DNA from 3 places in the Aquisalimonas sp. 2447 genome. Region 3 is predicted to be linked to each of the others. Evidence: predicted binding sites of a transcription regulator. Region 3 holds the regulator's gene; each other region holds the start of a gene.
What was found. Region 3 encodes sigma-54, which starts transcription at its own class of promoters, with help from an activator protein. Its sites were predicted from a motif close to TGGCANGNTNCNTGCTT; they were not measured.

Region 1 (4,206 bases), 1.4 Mb from region 3:
TGGTCAGCATGGATCAGGACCTCCGGATCTCGAAGCTGTCCACATAGGCTTCCGGCTCTTCGGGATCGAAGTCCTTGCCCATGATGGTGTGAGACTTGTAGGTCACATCCGGCGCCTCGTAACCGAGTTCGCGCATGATCTTGCCGCAGTCGGTGGCCAGGTAGACGTCTTCAGCAACGCCCTTGTAATCAACATCGCCGTCGATGTAGCCCCAGCGCTTCATCTGCGTGAGGATCCAGACACCCATGGAGTGCCAGGGGAAGGGATCGAAATCGATGCGGTCCGGCTCGTTCTTCACCTCGCCGAGACCGTCCGCATAGCGACCGGTGAGCACCTGTTCCACCACCGAGGTGGGCTGGTTGAGATAGTTGCGCCCCGAGATCGCCTCCGCGATTTCCGCCCGGTTGTCGTGGTTCGACGAGTAGTGGGTGGCATCCACGATGGCCTTGAACAGGGCGCCGAAGCTGTTGGGCGCCTCTTCCGCGAACTGCCGACTGGTGCTGAACGCGCAGCACGGGTGGCCGTCCCAGATCTCCTTGGTGAGCATGTGAATGAAGCCCACCTCGTCCCAGACCGCGCGCTGGTTGAAGGGGTCCGGCGCCAGGTACCCGTCCACGTTGCCCGCCTGCAGGTTGGCGACCATCTCGGGTGGCGGCAGCACGCGGATGGAGATGTCGTTGTCCGGATCCAGGCCATGCTCGGCCACGTAGTAGCGCAGCAGGAAGTTGTGCATGGAGTACTCGAAGGGCACGGCAAAGGTGAAGCCCTTCCAGTCCTTGGGGTCGCGCTTGTCCTTGTGGTCCATGCGCAGGGTGATCGCCTGGCCGTTGATGTTCTCCACGGCCGGCATCAGGAAGGGCATGGAACTGGAGCCGGCACCCATGGTGATGGCCAGCGGCATGGGCGTGAGCATGTGCGCGGCGTCATGTTCCATGTTCATGGAGTTGTCGCGTACCACCGCCCAGCCGGCTTCCCGGCGGACGTCCACGTTCAGCCCGTAGCGCTCATAGAAGCCCATGGGGTGGGCCATAATGATGGGCGTGGCGCAGGTGATGGGAATGAAACCGATACTGAGGTCCTTCTTCTCGGGTTCACCCAGATCATCCTTGAGCATAGCCTTGGCCGCTTCCAGCGGGAACATGGAGCCGAGAGCGGCGGCGAACGTGCCGGTGCCCATCATCTTCAGCACCTGCCGGCGACTGGGGTCATGATGGGCAAACAGGGCCCGCACCACCGCGCTCTCGATGAGCCGGTCCATCAGCTTTTCGCGGTCATCGGGGACATCGGTGGCCGCGTGCTGATGGGCATGGGTGGGGTCGCCCTTGGCCTCGTCGGCGGCCGTGGTCGCCGGCTGGCAGCTCGTGCAGGAGCAGCCGGCGCCGTGGCGCAGATCGGTGTCGGGGTCGAAAGGATTACCCAGGGATTTGAAGCTCATGGTCTCGCCCTCTTTGCTGCAAACAAAAAGGGGTGCCCCATCGCTTGTGCGATGGACGGCACCCCTGCCTGGTGGTCGGTGGCGTTGCCGGTACATCCCGCCATTGGGAGTCGCTCGGGGCGACGACCGGTTCTGCCGCTGTCGTGAGTGGGATAGCAAACCCCATGCCAGGACTTTCGTATCCTGGCGTTCAGGGGTTTACGGTTGCCTCGCGAGATTGGAGGTTCAGATCATGCACTGCCATGGTGCGGCGTGCCTGGATTTGGTGCGCGTCTGGTGTCCGTTAACCCGAGTGCGATGCAAAACACTAGGCACGGCCCCGGGTGCGCAGGAAGGCCTGGGCGATCTCGCTGATGGCCCGGCTCTTCTCCATGGCGGTCTTGCGCAGCAGGTGATAGGCCTGGTTCTCGCTCAGGCCATCCTGCTCCATGAGCAGGCACTTGGCCTGTTCCATGATGCGCTGGTTCTCCAGCCGCGCCCGGGTGTCGGATAGCTCGTTACGCAGCTTTTCGAACTCGTGGAACTGGTTGATGGCGACATTGATGATGGACTGCACGCCACTGGCCGACAGACCACCGACGACATAGGGGCTGATGCCCGCCCGCGTGGCCTCGCTCATCAGCTCCGGGTCGTTGTGTTCGGTGAGCAGAACCACCGGGCGCGGGTAGCGGCGGGTGCGCGCGCTGAGGCCCTCGAGAATGTCACGCTTGCCAGAGCCCGCTTCGATGATCACGACATCAGGCTCGATCTCCTTGACCTGCTGATACAGATCCTCGTGGGGAGCGATGGTGGCGACAACGCGGTAGCCGGAATCGTTCAGGGCCTCGCGCAACCACTCGGCTCGATCGCTGGACTCATCAATCAGCATCACTGTGGTCGTCATGGGCATGCTCCAGGGTGTTCAACCCGCTGCTTGGTGGCTTGTCACTGCACGGTAACGACATTGCAAGCCTCGTGCCTTGCGGAGATGCCCGTATGGCGGTGGTGGTGCTGGCATCCGTGCGCCAGCGTGGTGCAGAGGATGGGTCAGGGGCGGGGGCCATGGTTCATGCGCGAGCCGAGGGCAAAGCCGACCCAGACGGCGCCCAGACAAACGATCAGGGTGCCGGCAATGTTCGCCATGGCGAGGGGCAACGCGCCTGCCTGGAGCAGGGCCAGGGTTTCCAGGCTGAACACCGAGAACGTGGTGAAGCCGCCGCAGACACCGCCCATGAGAAACAGCCTGCGATTCTCGCCCAGGGGCAGGCGGCACTCCGCGACCGTGAGTGCGGCGAGCCAGCCGATGATCAGTGAACCCAGGACGTTGACGGTCAGGGTGTCCCAAGGGAAGCCGGCCCCGGCGATGGCGAAAGCATCGCTGGTGGCCTGGCGCAGGACTGCGCCCAGGGCGCTGCCCAGGGTCACCGCCATGGCACCGCTGGCGGTCATGCTGTGACCCCCGTGGTCACGAGGCTGAGAGCGAGACCGTGGCCAGCCGCCACTGCCAGCAGACAGCCGGTCACCGAGAGCAATACATAGAGTGCCGCGCGCCCGGCATGCCCGGACTGCATCAGGGTCAGAGCCTGCAGGCTGAAGGAAGACACCGTGGTGTAGCTGCCGCAGACGCCGATCAGCAGGGCGGCCGACGCGGTAGTGTTCAGTGTTCCCGCTTGTGCAAAGGCCGCTGCCAGGGCGCCGGCCACGAGTGCGCCGGAGATGTTAACCAGTAGCGTCCCCCAGGGAAACCGGCCTGTATGTCGACGGTCCACCAGGGAACCCAGCAGGTAGCGCAGTGCGCCGCCGACGGCCCCGCCGGTTGCAATGGCCAGGTATGTCGTCACTATTGCCACCGCGCCGCTCAATGAGTAATGGGGATGACGCCGAAGGCGACAAGTAAGGCCAGGAGCCAGAGGTACCAGGAGAAGATCCGCAGCTTGGCACGGTACAGCAGCCGTACCACCAGCATCAGCGCGAACGTGCCCACCACTGCGGCGACCACCAGTCCCACCGTCATTTCCATCCAGCCCAGCCGGGTCGCACCGCCGGCTGCCTGCAACTCCAGGAAGTGCACCAGGGTTGCCGCCAGGATGGTGGGGATGGCCAGGAAAAAGCTGTATTCCGCTGCCCAGCGCCGCTTCAGCCCGAACAGCAGAGATGCGGCAATGGTGATGCCGCTGCGGCTGATGCCGGGGATCAGCGACAGGCCCTGAGCGATGCCGATCCCCACGGCGGTTGTCGGGCGGATGTCGCGCAGGCCCTTGGGCCGCGGCGGCAGACGATCGGTGATCCACAGCAGGACACCGGTAATGGCCAGGGTGCCGGCAATCATCCCGGGCCGCGCGAACACGGCCTCGAAGAACAGCTTGAAGGTGATGCCGATGATGCCGGTGGCCAGCACGGAGAGGGCGCACAGCAGGGCCAGCCGAATGGTCAGCGGCACCGGGCGGAGTTCGCGGGTCATGCGGGCCAGGCCAATGAAGCCGTCGCGGATAAGGCGGAAGAGGCTGCGGTGAAAGACGACCACGATGGAGATCAGTGTGCCCACGTGAACCACCAGGTCGAACAGGATCATCTCCGCACTGTCCGGCGCTGGCAGGTCGGCGCCGCCGGCGATCAGCCAGTGCTGCGTGAGCACCAGATGGGCGGTGGAACTCACGGGAAGAAACATGAATGCCCCCTGGACGATGCCCAGGAGCACGACAATGTATAGGGCCATCAAGCCATCCTCTGGTTGATCGGCAGGCGCCGGATCGGACAGCGGTGAGCCTACCGGAGCACGGTCAAAGGAGAAA
Region 2 (4,206 bases), 1.9 Mb from region 3:
GCGGACGTTCTGTCCAGGCGTTTCCCCTGCGGTAATCACCACCTGGTCGCCATCGACCCGTGTGTTCTCCTGCATCACCACGGTGTCCGCACCCGCTGGGATCGGGGCGCCGGTCATGATACGCACGCACTCGCCTTGCTGCAGGGTGGTCTCCATGGCCTGGCCCGCCAGAATGGTGCCGACGCAGCGCAATCCGCTGGTTCCGGTGGCGGGGATGTCGGCGCCGCGCAGTGCGTAGCCGTCCATGGCGGAGTTGTCGTGGAAGGGGACGTTGACCGGGGAGTGGATGTCGTGTGCCAGCACCCGGTCCAGCGCGTTACGCAACGCGACCTGTTCGACGCCGCGCACGGCCTGGATCTCACTGCTGATGCGTGCCCAGGCGGCGTCTACGGACAGGGACTGGGGATCGTGATCGCTCTGGCAGGACTGGTCGTTTTGAACTGTGTGATCGCTTTCGTTCATGATGCGCGTGTAACACCTGAATGGTTGCTAATGGCCAGCGGAGTAGATGATGAGTGATGATGCCCTGAATGTGCAGATCCGGAAATGCCTCAAGCAGTTCGGGGTCACCTCCCAGCAGGAGATTGAGCGGGCCCTGGAGCATGCGCTGGAAAGCGGCTCGCTCAGCGGGGATGAGAATCTGGGGATTCGCATGACCCTGGAAGTGGACGGCCTGGCGCTGAAGCACACGGTTTCCGGGCAGCTGCAGCTGGGCGAGGATTCCTGAACGGTTACTAACCTTCAAGGTTAGTAGTAATGGCCGGCGCTTGTGAGACAGAGCACGAGGTCACGCGGCCCAGATCAGGTGGCCGCTGTCACCGAAGCTGTAACCGCCCAGCTCCCGTGCCCGTTCCTGGCAGGCCGGCTCCAGCAGGGTCTCAAGGATCCGGCGAAGAAGAACCCGGAAGTAGACTCCCCGCGTCATGGCCAGATCCACCGCTTCCCAGCCCAGGGGAATGAAGGCCAGGCCGTGGCTTATGGCGGCGCCCCGACTCCCCGGCGCCGCATCCGCCTCATCCGCGGCGACGCGTGCCGCAGCCTCGCTCTCGGAAAGGGCGGTATGGTGGCTACGGGCGCGGACATGGGCGCTGTTCAAGCCGCGTTCCGCCAGGGCATCCAGCAGAAAACGGTCGCTGCCGGAGCCGTCCTGGCGCATGACCCAGCGTTCCAGGGTTGCGAAGGCTTCCTCTGCATCGCAACGTGCGTCCGGACGAACCATGAGTCCCTGCTCGCGGGCGAAGGCGCGAACCAGGATCCATTCCCGGTGCTGCGGGTGACTCCGCAGTAGCGCGGCATGCCGCCGGTGGCTTTCTGCCAGTGGTCCCCAGTGGATGCTGCACACGTCCGCCCGGCGGCGGGCCAGTTGGCACAGACCCTGGCGCGTCCCGGTGCCGGTGTAGCAGATCAGTGCCTGGTCCCCGGTGGCGGCGGTGACCGCCTCGCTGACAAAACGCAGCAGCGGGTCGCAGCCACCGACCACGGCGATGCGGTCGGTGAGTACCCCCCCGTAACTGGACTCCATCAGCCACTGATCCACCAGGTCTCTGGGAAACAGCCACTTGCCTGTGGCCTTGGTGGCCGGCAGGCGACCCTCGCCGGCCAGCGCGTAGATCTTCTTTTCGTTCAGTCGCAGATAGGCCGCCGTCTCGTGAACGTTCATGAAACGGGGCGGTTCTACGGCAGTGCCCGGTTGCCGCGAGTCAACTGCGGGGTGCCCGGTGGATTCAGGGCTCATGGGACCTCCTGCCTGGCCTCGCCAGTACCGCTGAACGGGGAGCCGCTGAGCAGCGTGCGCGTGGCGCCGCACGCCTGCATGGTGCGGGGCAATTCAAGAACCGTGCCCTCGGGGCGCCTGGCCGCATGGCGGCCAGACAAGCCACAGCGCATGGGGAGGTGGCTGTCCCGGTGGTACCGGTGAACTGGCGAGTGCGAGATGAAATGACCCAGTGGCGAAGGGGATTGGTGCATTGTGTCGCCATGGTTCCGTTCGCCGACGCGCAGGTGTGACGCGTCGCGACCGGCGGACGGTCCTCCTGGACGAAGGGAATCAGAGGCCTGGCCGACGTGGCGCCCGGATGAGGGGCGATGGCACCCTGCTTGCATTGAATAGCTGGAAAGACCGTGCGGTGAGGGCATTCAATGAATTCATTGCAGGAAGGCGCGAAACCGGCGTCCTATCATGGTGTGACGTCCATTCCAGTGGGGCTGATGATGGCCTCGGAGCAGGTCGACGGTCAGTGGCGCTCCCGGGTCGACGGCATCCTCTCCGGCGCCCGCTTTGAAGCGGCGCAACCGCAGCAGGAACTGGTGCGGGATGGTGAAGGCCTGCGCCTCTACCTGTGGAAAGGTTTCCGGCTGCACCTGCGCAAGCGTTACGTGGATGACTACGCGCTCAACATCCGCAATGATCCTCCGGCGGTGTTCGTGGTTGGTCGTTATGCCGCGCCCGGTGAGTTTCAGCCGTTCCTCGTCACCCTGAGCATGGACGAGGCGCAGAAACTCGACGCGCCGGAACTGCGGGATTCCCATGAGCATGTGGTGCAGGCGCCCATGCCACCGGAAATCTACCGTTGGCTGGAGGAGTTCGTGCTGGATCACTATGAGCCGCGCAAGCCCAAGGGTAAACGCCGGCGGGAGGAGTAATGCGATGACGGATCGCCCCCTTACCGACGACGAAAACGGTGGTGCCGTTGGTTTCCTGCAGCGTTGGTCCCGGCGCAAGGTGCATGGGGACGACGTGGAGGAAGCGCAGGAGCATCACGCCGAGGCGAGACCGGCCCCGGAGGATGCCGCAGGTGCGGACGCAGCGCCCGATGACCAGGGAGATGCCCGCATCGATCCGCGTACCGGCAAGCGCTTCGATGAGCTGACTGATGACGACATGCCGGCGCTATCGGAACTGAGTGCGGACTCCGACGTCAGCGCCTTTTTTGCCAAGGGCGTCAGTCAGGCCGTCCGGCTGGCTGCGCTTCGGACGCTGTGGCACTCCGCCAAATTCAACAAGGTGGACCTCATGGCGGAGTATTCCGGTGATTTCACCAACTACGAGAAACTCGGCAACGTCGTGACCCACGACATGCACCGGGCCGTGAAACGGGAGCTGGATCGCGCCCAAGAGCGCCAGGACGCCCTGGAGGCCAGTGCCCGCGAGGATGCGGAGGCCCGGCAGGCCGGCGTTGAGCGTCATGATAAGGCGTCGGATGATGCCCCGGAATCGGACGACCTGGGTCACAATGACCCAGGTGGGTCGCGGCATTCTGTATCAAATGGTCCCGTCGAAGGTGGTGAGAGGCCGCCGGAGTCCGGCGCCGAAGATGCAGAGGAGGCCCGTGAGGAGGAGTCACAAGGCTCCCGAGGGGGCGTATAACACTGTTTCTACGCTGATCCCCGGGAGCGGGTGCCTCAGGCCTGCGACGTTCCCGCTGGGTGCCGTCTGAATTGGTACGCAGCATGCATATTCAAACTGCAGACAGATCACAATAAGGGCGACTACAGCCTGGAGGAGAATGACTAACGAGATGTCGATGTTGCCGACCCTGGCGCTGCGCGATGCAGGCGTTGCCGGTGCCGCCCGGCGCGCTGCCTTGGAAGCGGTGCTTGCCCACGAGGCAGAAGCGACGTCCCTGGTGGGCTATCGCTCAGCGGGTTATGTGCTCATTGTCGGCTCTGCCGTCGACGGTCTGGAGTGCGCGGACCGTCTGCGCGGGCATCTGCACTGCACCGTGCTTGCCGACGCGCCGGCCCCCGGCGAGTTGCCGGACGGAGCCCGGGCCGCGCAGCAGGACGAGCAGCACGTGCGGCTCGTGTACGGGCAGGCGACCGAGCTTCAGGGACATCTCGGGCGGTTCAGTGTCCACCTGGAGACGCCTCAGGGCGAAGATCTGGACCTCGCCGCGCTGACCAACGACGATCATCCCTACTTCGATTTGGTCCTGGACCTGCGCCGGGAGCCGGCTCTGGGCATGGACCTGCCACCCTTCGGTTACTACGCGCCCCGGGGTGATGCCGAGGCGCTGGAGCGGGCGCTGGCGGAAATGCCGGAAATGACCGGGGAGTTCGAGAAGCCGCGGTTCTTCAATTACAGCCCGGATATCTGCGCTCACGGTGACAGCGGTCTCACCGGCTGTACCCGTTGTCTGGACGCCTGTCCCACCGACGCCATCCGTTCCATCGGCGATATGGTGGAGGTGGATCCCTATCTGTGTC
Region 3 (4,206 bases):
GGCAAGACCACCTGCTTCTACATGGTGGTGGGGTTGGTCCAGGCCGACGGTGGCCGCATCCTGCTCGACGACAACGACATCACCGACCTGCCCATGCATGTGCGCGCCAGACGCGGCGTGGGGTATCTACCCCAGGAAGCATCCATTTTCCGCAAGCTCACGGTGATGGACAACCTGTTGGCGATCCTGGAGACGCGCCCGGAACTGGACCGCAAGCAGCGTCGCGAGCGCGCCCAGGAACTGCTCGAGGAGTTCAGTGTTGCCCACCTGCACGACCAGACCGGCATCAGTCTCTCCGGGGGTGAGCGCCGCCGGGTGGAAATCGCCCGCGCCCTTGCAGCCAACCCGCGCTTCATCCTGCTGGATGAACCCTTCGCCGGTGTCGACCCCATCTCGGTGCTGGATATCCAGGCCATCATCCGCCACCTGGCGGAGCGGGACATCGGCGTCCTGATTACCGATCACAACGTGCGTGAAACCCTGGGCATCTGTCAGCGCGCCTATATCCTCGCGCAGGGAGAAGTCATTGCCAGGGGCAGTTCCGAAGAGGTCCTTGCCAACCGCAAGGTGCGCGAAGTGTACCTGGGGGAGGAGTTCCGGCTGTAGACGCGACCCGGGTCCCGCTGAGACAACATGCCGTCACGCAAGTATCGCGCCAATGTTCTAACGCGGGCCTGAGTCGGTTACGATGGGAGACATGGATAACACCAGCATTCACCGAATCCGGTCCGAGCAGCTGCCCACGACGGCGGCGGGAGACCCGCGTTGTCGATGAAACAGTCGCTACAACTCAAGCTCGGACAGCAGCTCACCATGACCCCCCAACTGCAGCAGGCCATCAAGCTGCTGCAGCTCTCCACGCTTGAGCTACGCACGGAAATCCAGCAGGCGCTGGACTCCAACCTGATGCTGGAACCCGCCGACGATCTCGACGAGTCCGACGATGCCGAACTCGACAGCAGCGGCAACGCGGACGGCGAAGACAGCCAGAACAACGCCGAAGACGGCGGCGAGCGCACGGAGGCTGCCGAGAACCGGGAGCATGCGGAGTCCACAGAGGCTGCCGCAAGCGAGGCTACCGGCGCGGAGATAACCACCGACAGCGGCGAACCGGAGCTGAGCACGGAAAACCAGCAGAGCGATATCCCCGAAGACCTGCCGCTGGACTCCGACTGGAACGACATCTACGACGGCAGCACCTCGTACAGTGCCGCCGGCAGCGACGATGAACAGCGGGAAACCTGGGAAAACCGTACCGCCGGTGACGGTGGTGGCCTCCACGAGCACCTGTTGTGGCAGGCCCAGCTCTCCCATTTCAGTGATCGCGACATGGCCATTGCCGAGGCCATCATCGACGGCGTCCGCGACGACGGTTATCTCGGCGTCAGCATCGAGGACATCTGCGCCTCGGTGTCTTCGGACGAGCCGGTGGAGGCCGATGAAGTCGAGGCGGTGCGCCACCTGATCCAGCGCTTCGACCCGGTCGGCGTGGCCTCTTTGGACCCCCGCGAGGCGCTACTGGTCCAGCTGGACCAGTTTCCCGACGACACGCCCTGGCTGAACGAAGCACGGCTGCTCGTGGACCGCCACCTGGATCTGCTCGGCAGCCGTCAGGTCAGCCAGCTGACCCGCAAACTGAAGATCAGCGAGGGCGAGCTGGGCGAGGTGCTGGCCCTGGTTCGCTCGCTTGACCCGCGCCCCGGCTCGCAGATCAGTAGCGCACCGGCTGAGTACGTCATCCCCGACGTCTATGTGCGCAAGGAGCGTGGTGCCTGGCGGGTCGAGCTCAACCCCGAAGCCGCCCCCAAGATCCGGGTGAACAGCTACTACGCCGGGCTGGTGAAGCGCGGCGACCAGGGCAGCGACAACTCCACCATGCGCCAGCACCTGCAGGAGGCCCGCTGGTTCATCAAGAGTCTACAGAGCCGCAACGAGACCCTGCTCAAGGTCGCCACCTGCATCGTCAACCACCAGCAGGAGTTCCTGGAGCACGGCGAAGAGTCCATGAAACCTCTGGTGCTGCGGGAGGTGGCCGAAGAGGTGGAAATGCACGAATCCACCATCTCGCGCATCACCACCCAGAAGTACATGTACACCCCGCGGGGCACCTTCGAGTTCAAGTATTTCTTCTCCAGCCATGTGCACACCGTCGACGGTGACGAGTGCTCGGCGACCGCCATCCGTGCGCGCATTCGCCGCCTGATCGGCGACGAGGATCCGCGCAAGCCGCTCAGCGACAGCAAACTTGCGGAGATTCTCAAAAACGAGGGAATCGATGTGGCGCGACGGACCGTAGCCAAGTATCGTGAATCCATGTCCATTGCCTCGTCCAACGACAGGAAACGCATCGCCTGAGCTCCGGGATGCACGATATCCCGGCCCGAGCGGGCGCCATCAAGGAGGCCTTATGCAGATAGACGTCACCGGGCACCACATCGATCTCACCGACGCCCTGCGGGATTACGTGCAAGCGAAGATGGACAAACTGGAACGCCATTTCGACAATGTCGTGGATGTCCACGTCATCCTGACCGTGGAGAAGCTCGTCCAGAAGGCCGAGGCCACCATGAAGCTCAGTGGCGCCAAGCTGTACGCTGACGCCAGCGCCCAGGACATGTACGCTGCCATTGACGGTCTGGTGGAGAAGCTCGACCGCCAGGTGAAGAAGCACAAGGAAAAGGTCACCGATCACCGCCGCAACGAAGGGGCTCAGGCCAAGGCGGCGGGTGAAGGCGACGAGGACTGACACCCTGCGCCGGTGGCCTTTCCGGCCACCGGCGATAACGGACGCCGCAGCCATGACCCTGCGTGGAACAGCATGATCAAGATTGCCGACCTGATCACTCCGGACCGTGTCGCCTGTGACGTCGACGTCACCAGCAAGAAGCGCGGGCTTGAAGTCCTCAGTGACCTCGTTGCCGCCTCCGACCCCGCGCTGTCCGCTCAGACCATTTTCGACAAGCTCATCAACCGCGAGAAACTCGGCAGCACCGGTCTCGGGCACGGTGTTGCCCTGCCCCATGCGCGCATGGACGGCAACGAAGCGGCGGCAGCGGCATTCATCCGCACCGGCGATGCCATCGACTTCGACGCCTTCGATGGTGAACCGGTGGATCTCCTGTTCGCCCTTGTGGTGCCGGAGCACTTCACCGACGAACACCTGCAGATCCTGGCGCGGCTGGCGGAAATGTTCAGCGACGCGTCGTTCTGCAACCGGCTTCGGAATGCACCCGACGCCCAGGCCCTGTTCCAGTTGCTCACGGAGTGGGAGTCGGGCGCAGGACAGGCATGACCCGCACCGGGAACACCACCACCATTCCGGGCGTGCTGGTCGCCATCCATGGGGACGGCATCCTGCTGCAGGGCGACAGCGGCATCGGCAAGAGCGAACTGGCTCTGCAACTGCTGGACCGCGGCCACCAGCTGGTGGCGGACGACAGCGTCACCGTGGCCGTTCGCAACGGTGTCCTTAGCGGCCATGCACCGAGCAGCCTGGCGGGGATGCTGGAGATCCGCGGCCTGGGCCCCTGCCCGGCGGACGTTCTGTTCGGGCACAATGCCATCCGCCCGTCGGCGGCGATCACCCTGGTGGTCGGTCTCTGCCGACCCAAGGACTGGCTGGACTGGCCCCGGCTCGCCCCCGTCCGTGACGCCATCACCCTGGCCGGCATCCTGGTCCCCCGGGTCCGGCTGCCGGTGGCACCGGAACGGCCTCTGGCGCTGGTGGTCGAGGCCCTGGCCCGACTGCATGGCAGCGGCCATCTGCAGAGCGAGACCGAGCATGCATGAGCAGACACGCCTGATCATCGTCAGCGGCCTCTCGGGCTCAGGCAAGACCGTGGCGCTGCATACGCTGGAAGACAACGGCTGCTACTGCATCGACAACCTCCCCGTGACCATGCTCGCCGCCTTCGGCGACCATGTCACCAGCCTGGCACCGGAGGCTCTGGGCCATTACGCTGTGGGCGTTGACGCCCGCAACCGCATGAACGATCTGGAAGCGTTTCCGGAGATCCTTGCGAAGCTGAAGCGGGTCACCGGCATCCAGCCGGAGATCCTGTTCCTCACCGCCGACGAGAGCACGCTGATCAAGCGCTTCTCCGAGACCCGGCGCCGGCACCCGCTGAGCAGCGGTGACGTCCCCCTTGCCGACGCCATTGCCCGGGAGCGCGCCCTGCTGGTGCCGATTCAGTCGCAGGCGGATCT

Region 1: the regulator sigma-54 is predicted to act here: its motif matches at 1,589-1,605, upstream of KU884_RS07980 (CmpA/NrtA family ABC transporter substrate-binding protein).
Region 2: the regulator sigma-54 is predicted to act here: its motif matches at 2,087-2,103, upstream of KU884_RS05730 (DUF3305 domain-containing protein).

The regions. Positions count from the first base shown of each region.
Region 1 covers NZ_CP050695.1:1,695,310-1,699,515, forward strand. Annotated here, with positions in the region: gene ntrB (nitrate ABC transporter permease) at 1-10, opposite strand, end outside; gene KU884_RS07980 (CmpA/NrtA family ABC transporter substrate-binding protein) at 14-1,435, opposite strand; gene KU884_RS07985 (ANTAR domain-containing response regulator) at 1,743-2,318, opposite strand; gene crcB (fluoride efflux transporter CrcB) at 2,462-2,863, opposite strand; gene crcB (fluoride efflux transporter CrcB) at 2,860-3,255, opposite strand; gene KU884_RS08000 (undecaprenyl-diphosphate phosphatase) at 3,273-4,130, opposite strand.
Region 2 covers NZ_CP050695.1:1,228,753-1,232,958, forward strand. Annotated here, with positions in the region: gene glp (gephyrin-like molybdotransferase Glp) at 1-462, opposite strand, end outside; gene KU884_RS05720 (DUF6494 family protein) at 512-727, shown strand; gene KU884_RS05725 (helix-turn-helix transcriptional regulator) at 788-1,735, opposite strand; gene KU884_RS05730 (DUF3305 domain-containing protein) at 2,140-2,643, shown strand; gene KU884_RS05735 (DUF3306 domain-containing protein) at 2,648-3,367, shown strand; gene KU884_RS05740 (4Fe-4S binding protein) at 3,507-4,206, shown strand, end outside.
Region 3 covers NZ_CP050695.1:3,091,344-3,095,549, forward strand. Annotated here, with positions in the region: gene lptB (LPS export ABC transporter ATP-binding protein) at 1-606, shown strand, start outside; gene KU884_RS14635 (RNA polymerase factor sigma-54) at 772-2,355, shown strand; gene hpf (ribosome hibernation-promoting factor, HPF/YfiA family) at 2,408-2,746, shown strand; gene ptsN (PTS IIA-like nitrogen regulatory protein PtsN) at 2,819-3,292, shown strand; gene KU884_RS14650 (HPr kinase/phosphorylase) at 3,289-3,789, shown strand; gene rapZ (RNase adapter RapZ) at 3,782-4,206, shown strand, end outside.